Regions from separate parts of the Priestia sp. USM5 genome, predicted to be linked through region 1. Evidence: riboswitches for the same ligand, from Rfam matches in the RefSeq annotation. Region 1 holds a riboswitch; each other region holds the start of a gene.
What was found. A riboswitch is a leader RNA that binds a small molecule or an ion and turns the genes downstream of it on or off. The one in region 1 is predicted to bind cobalamin.
Positions count from the first base shown of each region.

Region 2: it holds a riboswitch for cobalamin, as region 1 does, so the genes downstream of both, metE (5-methyltetrahydropteroyltriglutamate--homocysteine S-methyltransferase) here and ACWATA_RS14555 (ABC transporter substrate-binding protein) in region 1, are expected to answer to the same signal.
Region 3: it holds a riboswitch for cobalamin, as region 1 does, so the genes downstream of both, ACWATA_RS11360 ((2Fe-2S) ferredoxin domain-containing protein) here and ACWATA_RS14555 (ABC transporter substrate-binding protein) in region 1, are expected to answer to the same signal.

Region 1 is NZ_JBSGKN010000001.1:2,696,647-2,700,852, reverse strand. It holds gene ACWATA_RS14570 (class I SAM-dependent methyltransferase) at 1-707, shown strand, start outside; gene ACWATA_RS14565 (YpjP family protein) at 1,088-1,690, shown strand; gene ACWATA_RS14560 (thioredoxin family protein) at 1,879-2,193, shown strand; cobalamin riboswitch at 2,284-2,416, shown strand; gene ACWATA_RS14555 (ABC transporter substrate-binding protein) at 2,676-3,635, shown strand; gene ACWATA_RS14550 (adenosylcobinamide amidohydrolase) at 3,616-4,206, shown strand, end outside.
Region 2 is NZ_JBSGKN010000001.1:1,278,593-1,282,798, reverse strand. It holds gene metE (5-methyltetrahydropteroyltriglutamate--homocysteine S-methyltransferase) at 1-1,797, opposite strand, end outside; cobalamin riboswitch at 1,948-2,136, opposite strand; SAM riboswitch class I at 2,216-2,326, opposite strand; gene ACWATA_RS06785 (hypothetical protein) at 2,407-2,658, opposite strand; gene ACWATA_RS06780 (hypothetical protein) at 2,917-3,087, opposite strand; gene ACWATA_RS06775 (metallophosphoesterase family protein) at 3,245-4,120, opposite strand.
Region 3 is NZ_JBSGKN010000001.1:2,080,459-2,084,664, forward strand. It holds gene ACWATA_RS11350 (M42 family metallopeptidase) at 1-531, shown strand, start outside; gene ACWATA_RS11355 (hypothetical protein) at 884-1,042, shown strand; cobalamin riboswitch at 1,190-1,368, shown strand; cobalamin riboswitch at 1,487-1,666, shown strand; gene ACWATA_RS11360 ((2Fe-2S) ferredoxin domain-containing protein) at 1,768-2,148, shown strand; gene cobJ (precorrin-3B C(17)-methyltransferase) at 2,162-3,784, shown strand; gene ACWATA_RS11370 (sirohydrochlorin chelatase) at 3,802-4,206, shown strand, end outside.

The DNA.
Region 1 (4,206 bases):
GTATACCTTTTGTAACAAGAGAGAAGAAATCTGTTGCAGATCTTCAAAATCTTGAAGCGGCAGACGTGCTGGTTGTCGGTAAAAATAGAGTAGAATTGCACGTCCAAAATGAAGAAGAACCTATTTTTTTTCATCCAAATTCCGCTATGTTTAGAGTGAAGAGATGGCTGCGCGGAGAACGAGATCCGTTTATTGAAGCTGCTGGTTTAGAAAAAGGAATGAGCGTGCTTGACTGTACACTTGGTCTTGCATCGGATAGTATGATGGCGAGCGCAGCAGTAGGGAAAAACGGGAAAGTTGTCGGACTAGAAGGCAACCGCTATGTAGCTTATTTAGTCAAACAAGGACTTTTAAATTGGGAAAGTGACGTACAAGAGTTGAATGATGCAATGAAGCGTATAAACGTGGTTCATCAAAATTTTGAATCGTTTTTGGCGTGTTGTGAAGATAATTCTTTTGATGTTGTCTACTTTGATCCTATGTTTCAAGAACAAATTGAGGAATCGAATGGAATTAACGGTATTAAAGCAATAGCACTGTATACCACGCTGACGTCAATGGCTATACAAGAAGCAAAAAGAGTAGCCAAACAAAAGGTCGTGCTAAAAGATCATTGGAAAAGCAGTCGTTTTAAAGAGCATGGATTTACTGTGCAAAAACGAAAAACATCAAAGTTTCATTACGGGACAATTGATATACAAAAATAACCAAAAAAGTAAAATTAATTACGCTCATTGAAAAGACTTCCAAAACCTTTTAGGAATTAAAAAGTTTTGGAAGTTTTTTTTATGAATTTCATCTAAAGTTCATAAAAGTATGATATATTTTTGAACATAAAAATACTTTTGTGTTTAAGCATCCAGCAAAAAAGGAATATCTTGTATAGGTTTCCGCTCGGTGTGACAACCTCAAACAGAAGAAGGAAGGTGGTAACTGAAAAGTCGTCAAATGCCCGTAGACAGCATAAATGAATAAGCAAATATAGGTAAAAAATTAATAAGTATGTTACAATACCTAGTGAGTTATGATAATGAATTTTACAATATGAAAAGACCATATGGGAAAAGATGAGAAAGGAAAGATACGAATGCCTAGATGGATAAAAAGAATGCTAATTGTATTTATTACAGTATTTACATTTGGGCTTGTCACTCCACCAGAATATTTATACGTTGATGATGCAAAAGCGGACAAGCAACATAAAGCAGGGTATGTAAGAGAAACAACTCCTGTCACAGCTGTTATAGAAGATATTCATTTGCCATATGAAGAACCAAAATATGAAGACGTTTCATCATTTGTTACGTATGCAATGGAATCAGCTGAAAAACAGTCAGTGGAAAAATTCGGAACAAAAATTGGTCCTGTCATTGAAGATGAATTTCGTCAAGCAGTGTTACCTAAAATTGAAGAAGTGCTGACCGACATTGGCACTGAACGTGAACAGTCAATTCAGAATCTCGAGATAAGCGAGCACCCTGCTGCTGGCTACGGTGAAAAGATTTTCCATGTATATGACCGGGAAACCGGTCAGGACTTAATACGGTTTCATGTACGGCGTGAAAATCCTCCAAAAGATGGATACTGGTTTAATTTTCACTATCATGCGGCCGCAGATAATTTTCAAAAGCATTATGATTTAGGGAAAATTTATTGGAACCGAAACATGCCGCCTAAGTGGTTCAGCTGATAATAGACACAACATTCTACAATTTCGAAATGTTAGCTTTTTTAAGCTAGCATTTTTTTACGTCTAAAACCGTTATGGTCTAAATAAGCTGAAACATTAGCACAACGATAAAAAAATCGTTTATAATGAAGTCAGACTTCTTACTATAGAATTGTAGGAAGGAACGAATAGACGCTGGAGGTAACACAATGAAACAATTTACGGAAGAAAAACAATTTCGCGAACAAATTAAGAATGAAACACTAAGCGTTGGGATTTTTACGACAACGTGGTGTCCTGATTGCAAACGTTTGGATATGTTTATTGATGAAATCGTTGACGAAAATACAGATAAAGCATGGTTTAAAATTGACAAGGATGAGTTTGAAGAACTTTCTGCTGAAAACAATGTAATGGGTATTCCTTCTCTTCTTGTATATAAAAACGGTGAAAAAATTGCGCACCTGCACAGTGCAAATGCTAAAACGCCTGAAGCGGTCCGTGAATTTTTAGCAACTCTTTAATTCCCTAAGCTGCGAGAGCATTCTCGCAGCTTTTTTTGTGAGAATGGCTATTTCCATTTTTCGATGAGTGGGGTATACTAGGACAAGTGAATAATCGTAAAGCAATAAGGTCTCAATTTAAAGATTGAGTGAAAAGGGAAGTCTGGTGAAAAACCTGCGCGGTCCCGCCACTGTAAGCGCTTTGTGCGTAAGTCAGGAGACCTGCCTTATTGTTAGCTGTGAAACCTTCGAGGAAGGGTGAAGCAGGGTAATGAACATACATATCAAGTATAGTGAACGGATTCTTTTCCTGCTTATCTTGACGTTACCTGCTTTGCTTTCAATTGAAAGTAAAGCTTTTTTATTTTGAAGCTGCTGCCGAGCAGTATACATAGTCAAAGCGGAAAAAACGGGATAGCGCTGCTTTTTGCATGATCATTTGCTTTTTCTTTAACGTGGAGGTTTCGTATTCACAATGAACAATATATAGGGGGAGTATTTAGATGAAAAAATGGCTTTCGTATTCCATTATTGCGCTGTTAGTCATCGTACTTGCTGCATGCGGTGCAGGCAGCCAAAGCAACAGTGATAAAAAAACGAAGCAAGATACAGAACAAACGTCACAAGCTGCGTTTCCAGTGAAGGTAAAAGACGCGCGTGATAAAGAAATTACGTTGAAAAAACAGCCTAAGAAAATTGTTTCATTAATGCCAAGTAATACGGAGATTGTATATGCCCTTGGCCTTGAAAAAGAATTAGTCGGTGTCACAAGCAACGATGATTATCCTAAAAGCGTAAAGAAAAAAGCGCAGGTGGGAGATATGAACGTTAATGCAGAAAAAGTTATTGCTTTAAATCCTGATTTAGTGCTGGCACACGCTTCAAGTATGGGCGTTTCAGATGAAGTATTTAAACAAATTGAAAGTGCGGGTATTCCGGTATTTGTTGTAAAAGATTCAACAACGTTTGATACGGTTTATGATTCTATTACGCAAATTGGTAAATTAACGGGTAAAACAAAAGAAGCTAATCAAACAATTAAAGACATGAAAGAAAAAGTAGCTTCAATTGAGAAAAAAGCAAAAACGATTTCAAAAGAAGATCGTAAAAAAGTATGGATAGAGGTATCGGGAGCTCCTGAGATTTATACAACAGGAAAAGGTACGTTCATGAACGAAATGCTTACTATGATCGGTGCTGATAACGTAGCGGCTAGTCAAAAGGGTTGGGTTAAGTTTTCTGAAGAGCAAGTTGTTAAGTTAAACCCTGACGTTATTATCGCAACGTATGATGCAGACAAAAATGAGATTATGAAGCGTCCCGCTTGGAGCAGCATGACTGCTGTAAAAGAGGGGAACATCGAAAAGGTTGATCAAAACAAAATCAACCGCTTAGGACCTCGTATTGTAGATGGCTTAGAGGACTTAGCAAAAGCAGTATACCCTGAGGTGTACAATAAATAAAAAGAGGGACCATATTCCAGTTCGAATTGAAAAGGGGATTGGTCCCTTTTCACATCTTAAAATTGAAGAACGGCCTGAGCTTTTAATCATGAAAACCGAGACTTCTTATAAAACATACAGCTCAGGCGTTTTAGGAACAGGCATCATGGAAACGGACACCTTTTACAATCGATTTGTTCATAAAGACTATTATTCAGATACTCCTTCTTTAGAGTATGAGCAATATTTGATGAAAGAAAATGTGCGCCATGAGCAAATCGTAGGGTTGATGACAGCGGTTTGGTTAAAAGAAAGAGCGGTTTACTGTTATGAAGGCTACGGAGTAAGAGTAGCTTCCGTGATAACGGCTGGAGTAGGAAACGCAGTGGATATTACAGCTGACGAAGCTGTTCCATTTTATTCCTCTCCCGGTACAATTAATATGTTTTTTTTCGTGGAAGGCACGCTTACGGATGCGGCGTTTTTACAGCTTTTTATTGCCGCTACAGAAGCCAAAACAAAAACGCTGTCACAGCTGGGTGTCATAGATCCAGCTACAAAGACGATTGCTACGGGAACATCTACGGACAGT
Region 2 (4,206 bases), 1.4 Mb from region 1:
GATGCCCTGACTTTCAAGTGCTTCCACTTCTTTTCTAAGAGCAAGCGCAATTTGATTTGCCACGTCGTAGCGCGGGATATCATCACGCACAAATGACCAGTTTAAAATCGTAATCGGCCCCGTCAGCATTCCTTTAACAGGCTTATTGGTTAGAGACTGTGCGTAGACCGTTTCTTTGATCGTCATCGCCTGCTCGTACGAGACATCTCCGTAAATAAGCGGCGGCTTCACGCAGCGAGAACCGTATGATTGCACCCAGCCAAACTTCGTAAACTGAAAACCTCCTAATTTTTCACCGAAGTATTCAACCATGTCCGTGCGCTCAAACTCTCCGTGCACAAGGACATCTAAGCCGATGTCTTCTTGAATTTCAATCCATTTTTTGATTTCAGCGTTAATGTACGCTTCATATGCTTCATCGCTTAACTCTCCTTTACGCCACTTCAGACGCTCTTTTCGCACTTCTTTTGTTTGCGGAAAGCTTCCAATTGTTGTCGTTGGAAGAAGCGGCAGTTGAAACGCTTCTTGCTGAACGCGTTGACGTACGTCAAACGACGCTTGGCGCTGTGCTTTATAGCTGTGCAGCTGCTTCAGCTCTTTTTGCACGTCTTGATGGTTTCGAAAAGATGATCCATTTAATGCTTGAATCGCCTGTTTACTTTCACTTATTTCTTTTTCTATTGCTTCTTTTCCTTGCTGCACCGCTTTTGTTAAAAGCGTGATTTCCTTTAGCTTTTCATCTGCAAAAGACAGCGCGTTTTTTAGAATTGGCTCAATGGTTTTTTCGCTTTTCACCGTGACAGGAACATGTAATAAACTTGATGAAGGCTGCAGAATCAAACGGTCTTTTGATACGGCTTCTTCAATTTCACTGATTGTTAAAAGCTGTTCGTCCAAGTTTTCACGCCAAATGTTTCGTCCGTCAATCACTCCTGCTGCCAGCACTTTATCAGTTGGAAACCCATATTTATTAAGCGCCGTGAGATTTTCGCCTCGGTCATGTACAAAATCCAATCCAATTCCGTGAACAGGAAGAGCAACTACTTCTTTATAGTAATCTACGCTGTCAAAATACGTCTGCAAAATGACTTTTACATTCGGTGCCGCTTTTTTCAAAGCTTCATAGACTTCTTTATACAGTGCCAGGTCTTCTTTTGATAGCGTTGTAGCTAAAACCGGCTCATCTATTTGTACCCACTCCACGCCTTCTGCCTGCAGCTCCGCTAAGATTGTTGCATAAAGAGGAACAAATTGTTCAACTACTTTTTTAAACTCACTTTTTTTATATCCTTTTGACAGCTTCACAAATGTTACTGGACCTAAAATAACGGGTTTGCCTTTGATATTCAGCTTTTGTTTTGCTTCTTTGTAAAATTGAAGCGGGCGATTTTCTACAAGTGCTGGCGTACATTCCTCAAGCTCGGGTACAATGTAGTGATAATTTGTGTTAAACCATTTTGTCATCGTAGAGGCTACCGCACCTTTTGTTCCTCGGGCGATGTCAAAATACGTTTCAAGGGATACCGGGCCTCCGCTATATTCAAAGCGCTTTGGCACCAAACCAAACATAGCGGCTGTATCTAACACGTGATCGTATAAGCTAAAATCGCCGACTGGAATTAATTCAATTCCTGCGTCACGCTGTTTTTTCAGATGCCCAAGACGAAGAGCTTCAATTTCCTGAAGAAAGATATCTTTCTCTAGCTTTCCTGCCCAAAACTGCTCAAGCGCTTTTTTCCATTCTCGTTTTTCACCAATTCTTGGATAACCTACATTTGAACTTTTTACACTGCTCATTTTTTCCACTCCCTATATATTTTTTTATCGCTAAACTAAAAAATCTCCCTTTTCGAAATGAAAAGAGAGATGATACGCATACTTAACTAAAGTTGAGATAGCCTGTTTTTCTCAACACGTATTCCTCACTCCTCTCTATATCCCGTAGAGCTTAAGTGCATACAACAGGCAGGTCTCCTGACTTAGGTTCATCGCTTCCTATCCCTTCCCATTTCAACATGAAACAGTGGTTAATAAGTTGCTCTCCATTACAGTGGCGGGACCGCGCCGGCTTTTCACCGGTCTTCCCTTTTAAGCTGCGTACATTCGTTACACAGCACCTGATGCATTTCTATGAAATTGTTCATTCAAAACATATTCACATAAAATAAAAAGCCTCTCTATCATGAATAGAGAGGCATAGTATCTATGAAATCCTCTCTTATTTTTCAAAGCTGTACGCTTTGCAGGATGTAGCACCTTTTTAACAAGATTGTTAAATGGTTGCCGGGCTTCACAGGGCCAGTCCCTCCGCCTCTCTCAATAAGAGTTTTAATTGTTTATAATATTTTGAATGTAGAGTCATCTTAACACCTTACATTTATGTTGTCAAAAGAAATTTCAAAAAAATTAGTTTTCAGGAGGCGTTGACGCTAATTTTTGCCTTAATAATTTGTAATCATCTTTTCGATGTGTTTCGATCAAGTCTTTTGCTCCTTGATGATACCCTGAAGAATAGATGTACTCTACCGCCGTTTCGATAAGCATTCTCTTTTCTTCCGCACATTCTCGGTCCATTAGGGGGAACAGTCTACCTAAAAGGTCATTTAAATCTTCCTTAATAAAACGATTGAGTCCTTCTTGCATCTTTTCGTTTGCCATGATAGCTCCTCCATTTGCTGTGTATGTTTTAAGCCTCTATAAACACGCATTTCACTGTGAATGTTAAGATAAAGTTAAGTCATTAAACAGTATATCAAGTGAATATTTTTCTTCAATTACATATGTAATACAAATATATGACAAATATAGAGAATATATCATCATTCACTATCTATTATAACGCTTGACTGGGCCTTCTGCTACAAGGTTTCGTACGGTTTTCCAAAAGAGGTTGAGACATAACCAAGTGAATCCAATCTAAAGGCAAATGGGATACATGAGCTGAATCGCTTGTGACACCGCAGTTGATTTCCGTACAAGACTTCGCTTTCCGCGGGCGGTCACTGAGCCTCCTCGTCGCATAAGCTCCTGTGGGGTCTCACGTGTTCCGCTTTTCCCGCAGGAGTCTTCGTCTTGTGCTCCAATCACCTGCTAGAAAGACCTATACACATGAAATCTACGTTTACCCTAATAAAAAAATGAACCACTAATCAAGATGCTTGATTAGTGGTTCATTTTTCATTTCGCCTAAAACCCTTTTTTCCCAGCCTCTTTTTTTTGAACCTAGCTTTCTACTTTCTTGTTTTTACAAACAACTTCTTCGAGGTCGTCCAAAATCCTTCCAAAGAAGAGGTCCTAAAATGTCGTACCGGCTAACAAAAAACTCCGTAAAATTATAATTATTTAAAATTAAAGGCGGTTCAAAATCAAGGGGAGCACCCGCGCCTCCTGATAATACAAAATCAGTACCTCTTCCAAGCGTAAACGACCCGTTTCTGTTTTTTCTAATAAACTGCTCGTCATACGCATGCACGTGGCTGACTAACACTTTTTTCACGCGATGTTCTTGAATTAAATCAAAAAATTCTTGACTCTGAGGAGTCGTTACAGGAAAACCTCCCAGGTCTGACCACCGGCCAATATTTGGCTGCGCATGCATGGCTACAACGGTATTACGAGGAGCATCCTCTAGCTGCTGCTCTAAATAATTCAGCTCTCTATCTGTAAATCCATATATTTTATTCTTGGGACTGATGATATTATTTAATGCGATGCACCGGAAGTTAAAGACAGGAATATCAATGACCCAGTGCACTTTTCCGATAGTGGCTCTGAAGTTTTCGAGGTTGCTTTCTTCAAGGTTTAATTCATCATGATTCCCTACGCATACAAACACGGGAATGTTTGGTGCTATTTTTTCGACAACTTTAACAAAGTGCTCCAAATACCTCTTTTCTCCTGTATACACGGTGTCTCCCCCATGAATAATGAACAGCGGATTCAATTCCACCGCCTTTTTTAACACAAGCTCAAATTCACCGCTCATCGTGTAACAATTATCGTTTGGTCCGTCACCTCTGCTGTCGCCCATAAAAACAAAGTTGAATGGATCTCTCGGATTTAATTGTTTAATTCTTTGCTTTAATAACTTTTCAGAACGTTCATGAAGCGTCAAATTCATCAACTAGTTAATCCCCCTATTACTAAATAAATTTAGTTAAAAGTAAACAAGCTTACTTATTTATATGAGAATTTGCTGATGAAGGT
Region 3 (4,206 bases), 620 kb from region 1:
ATAACAAAAAGCGGTTTTATTAAATCTCGTCATCTCGATGATAAAGCAAGCGTAGCTTTATTGCTTCAGCTCATGAAAACAATTCAAGAAGAGCAGATCGAACTGCCATACACTACGCACTTTCTTATTTCAAATAATGAAGAAATTGGATACGGAGGAAATTCGAATATTACGCCTCAAACGGTAGAATACTTAGCGGTTGATATGGGTGCCATGGGAGATGGACAATCTACTGATGAATACACCGTGTCTATTTGTGTAAAAGATTCAAGCGGCCCATATCATTACGGTTTGAGAAAGCATTTGGTGGAGCTAGCTAAGCAGCATGATATTCAGTACAAATTAGATATTTATCCGTTTTACGGATCAGATGCTTCTGCTGCTATTCGTGCCGGGCATGACATCGTACACGGCTTAATTGGTCCAGGAATTGATTCTTCTCATGCGTTTGAGAGAACGCATCAAGATTCATTGAACCATACGTACAAGCTTCTTTACCACTATGTGCAATCGAACATGGTTCTGCTTTAAGAAAGGAATATTTAATTAGTGTATTTTTATGCAAAACAAAGAGCAGGACGGGACTGTGATGTCTGTACTTTCCTTTCCTAAAAAAGAAGCCGGCTGTCCGGCTTCTTTTTTTAATAAATACTATATATATTTTTACTGGTGAAGCAACAGTTGGTAAAAAAAGCACCTTTTTTAAAGAGGTATAATACGGCTTAAACCTTTTGTACATTTTGTTCATTTACAGAAGTTAAAATGTTTTTAAATTTTTAAAAGTTTCTTGTGACAAGTTTTGTAGAATGGGTTTTCAAAAGGATATGGTTTCGTCATAATGTGGATATAGCGATCACTACAATAATCGGAGGCGAATCTTTTCATGTGGGTACTGACGGTATATGCTGGAAAAGAAATGAAAATGTTTGAATTTGAAACTGAAACGCAGGCGAGAGAAGCTTTTGCAAAAACAAATGGCTGTAAAGTTCTTTCAGAAGTCGTGTATTATAATGATCCTCATTTAACATTAGTAGCTATATAATGAAAAAACAAGAGCTGACTTTATGCTCTTGTTTTTTTTATAGCTTCTTGTATCTTACGAAAAGAATAGAGTTGAAATAAAAAAAAATGTACGCTATGATATGGTAGTTACTTCTATTATTCTGATAGTTTAAAAGGTTCATATATATCAAACAGCAACAGTAAAGATGCCAAGAAGGCTTAATAGGGAAACTGGTGAAAGACCAGTACTGCCCCCGCAACTGTAAGTGTGGACGAACGAGTATAACCACTGTGGAAAAATCACGGGAAGGTTCTCAAGTAGAATGATACACAAGTCAGGAGACCTGTCTTTATTGTGAAGTTTCTATTTCTCCGGGGAGCGGGAAGGGAAACGTTGGCTTAAAGTGGCATTCGTGTACACTTTTATTCTGACGTTTTACCTGCTCGCATATTAGCGAAGCGGGTTTTTCTCGTAGCACAAAACTACATATCGTGCAAAAAAGGTGCGCAATGCTCACATTGCGTTAAATGGGAAGTCTGGTGTGAAGCCAGCGCGGTACCCGCCACTGTGAAGAGGAGCTGATTGCATATGCCACTGTATTCGGGAAGGCGCAATCAAGTGATGAATCGAAGTCAGGAAACCAGCCTTTTTCTAATGCGAAGCTTACCCTACGGGATATAGGTGGAAGTGCAAAAACTTAGTTTGAATTTTTCTGCGCCTCTATCATTGATAGAGGCGTTTTTTTAGTAAAGGAGCGAATAAGTGTGACGACGTGGAACTTAAATGGAACAAAACATCACGTATTGATTTGTAATGGAAGCAGCTGTATGAGAAAAGGTGGAGAAGAAGCCACGCAAGCTATTCGAAATAAAGTGACTGAACTGAATCTAGATGAAGCGGTTCACACAACCCGTACGCGCTGTAACGGAAGATGCAAAGATGCTCCTGTAGCTATCGTGTACCCTTCAGGAGATTGGTACAAGCAGGTCACTGAAAACGTAGCTCATCGAATTGTTGAAGAACATTTAGCAGGAGGCTGCAGTATAAAGGAATCACTTATTTATGAATATGATCAAAACAGTTTTGTTTCTCCGGAAAAGAGTGACTCCATAGAAGGAATTGACAAAGTAAAAAGTAACGCATAAAGGAGGAGCTAGCATGAAAGGTAAACTGTTAGTTATTGGATTCGGCCCAGGAAGCTTTGAACATATTACACAGCGAGCAAGAGAATCCATTCAAGAAAGTGATATGATCATTGGTTATAAAACCTATGTGGAATTAATTCAAGGACTATTAACGAATCAGCAAATTATTAGTACAGGAATGACCGAAGAAGTAAGCCGTGCACAAGAAGCCGTAAAGCAAGCTGAAGCGGGAAAAACCGTGGCGGTCATTTCAAGCGGAGATGCAGGAGTATACGGAATGGCCGGCCTTGTGTATGAAGTGTTGATTGAAAAAGGATGGAAAAAAGAAACGGGCGTAGAGCTGGAAGTGATTCCTGGCATTTCGGCTATTAATTCATGCGCATCCCTCCTTGGGGCGCCCGTGATGCATGATGCCTGTACGATTAGTTTAAGTGACCACCTTACGCCTTGGGAGTTAATCGAAAAACGAATCGAAGCAGCTGCACAAGCAGATTTTGTAGTAGCTTTTTATAATCCGAAAAGCGGAAGACGCACAAGACAAATTGTGGAAGCGCAAAGGATTTTATTAAAATACCGTTCCCCCGATACGCCTGTTGGTCTTGTGAAAAGCGCTTATCGTGACCGTGAAGAAGTGGTAATGACCAATTTAAAAGACATGTTAAATCATGAAATAGGCATGCTGACTACCGTTGTTGTCGGAAATTCATCTACGTTCTTTTACGATGACTTAATGATTACACCGCGCGGGTATCAGCGGAAATATACCCTCAACCAAACAGAGCAGCCGCTAAGACCGCATCAGCGACTTCGAAAAGAAGCAGAACCATGGGCTCTTGATCAAGAGGAGACTGTAAAGCAAACGGCTTCAGCTATTGAAGATGTTCAGAATACAAAAGAAGAAAAAGCAGCTTCACGAGCTCTGGCAGAAGAAGCGCTTCAAGCAATTTTAGGTGAAACTACTTCACCGGTCGTACACCAGCCAATTGAGTCTATTTTTGAAGTGGCAGTTAGTCCAGGGCTTGCAAATAAGAAGTTTACGCCCGTTCAAATGACAACACTAGCAGAAGTTGTTGGTGAAAAAGGTACGATGGAGTATACGCCTGACCATCAAATCAAACTGCAAATTCCAACGGCTCAGCCAGATGTGATTATTAAAAAGCTCCAATCAGCTTCCTTTTTACTATCTCCAGTCGGAGACGTGTTTACAATTAAAGCGTGTGATTTTTGTGATGGAGAAAAAAGTGACGCCATCCCGCATACGGAACAATTACAAAAGCGTCTCGGTGGAATGGACATGCCAAAAGAGCTGAAGCTTGGTATTAATGGATGCGGTATGGCCTGTTACGGTGCTGTTCAAGAAGATATCGGCATTGTCTACAGAAAAGGTGCGTTTGACTTATTTTTAGGGGCTAAAACGGTTGGACGAAACGCCCATTCAGGTCAAATTGTGGCGGAAGGCATAGCGCCCGATGACATTGTTGAAATAGTGGAGAACATTGTCCATGAATATAAAGAAAAAGGTCATCCAAATGAGCGGTTTCATAAATTCTTTAAGCGTGTGAAGAATGTTTATGGATTCGACTATCAAGATATAACACCAAAAATAAAAGTAGAACCAGCTCCGTGTGGAGATTAAAAATGGGAGGGCATTATATGAAATCAGTTTTATTTGTCGGTCATGGAAGTAGAGATCCTGAAGGGAACGATCAAATTCGCGAGTTTATCTCGACTATGAAGCATGATTGGGACCCATCTATTTTAGTAGAAACGTGTTTTCTAGAGTTTGAACGTCCGAATGTAAGTCAAGGCATTGATACATGTGTGGCAAAAGGAGCGACAGATGTAGTTGTAGTTCCAATTATGCTCTTGCCAGCTGGCCACTCAAAAATACATATTCCGGCGGCTATAGATGAAGCTAAGGAAAAATATCCACACGTAAACTTCGTGTACGGACGTCCCATTGGCGTTCATGAAGAAGCCCTTGAAATTTTAAAAACGAGATTACAAGAATCAGGAGAAAATTTAGAAACTCCAGCTGAAGACACGGCTGTTATTGTC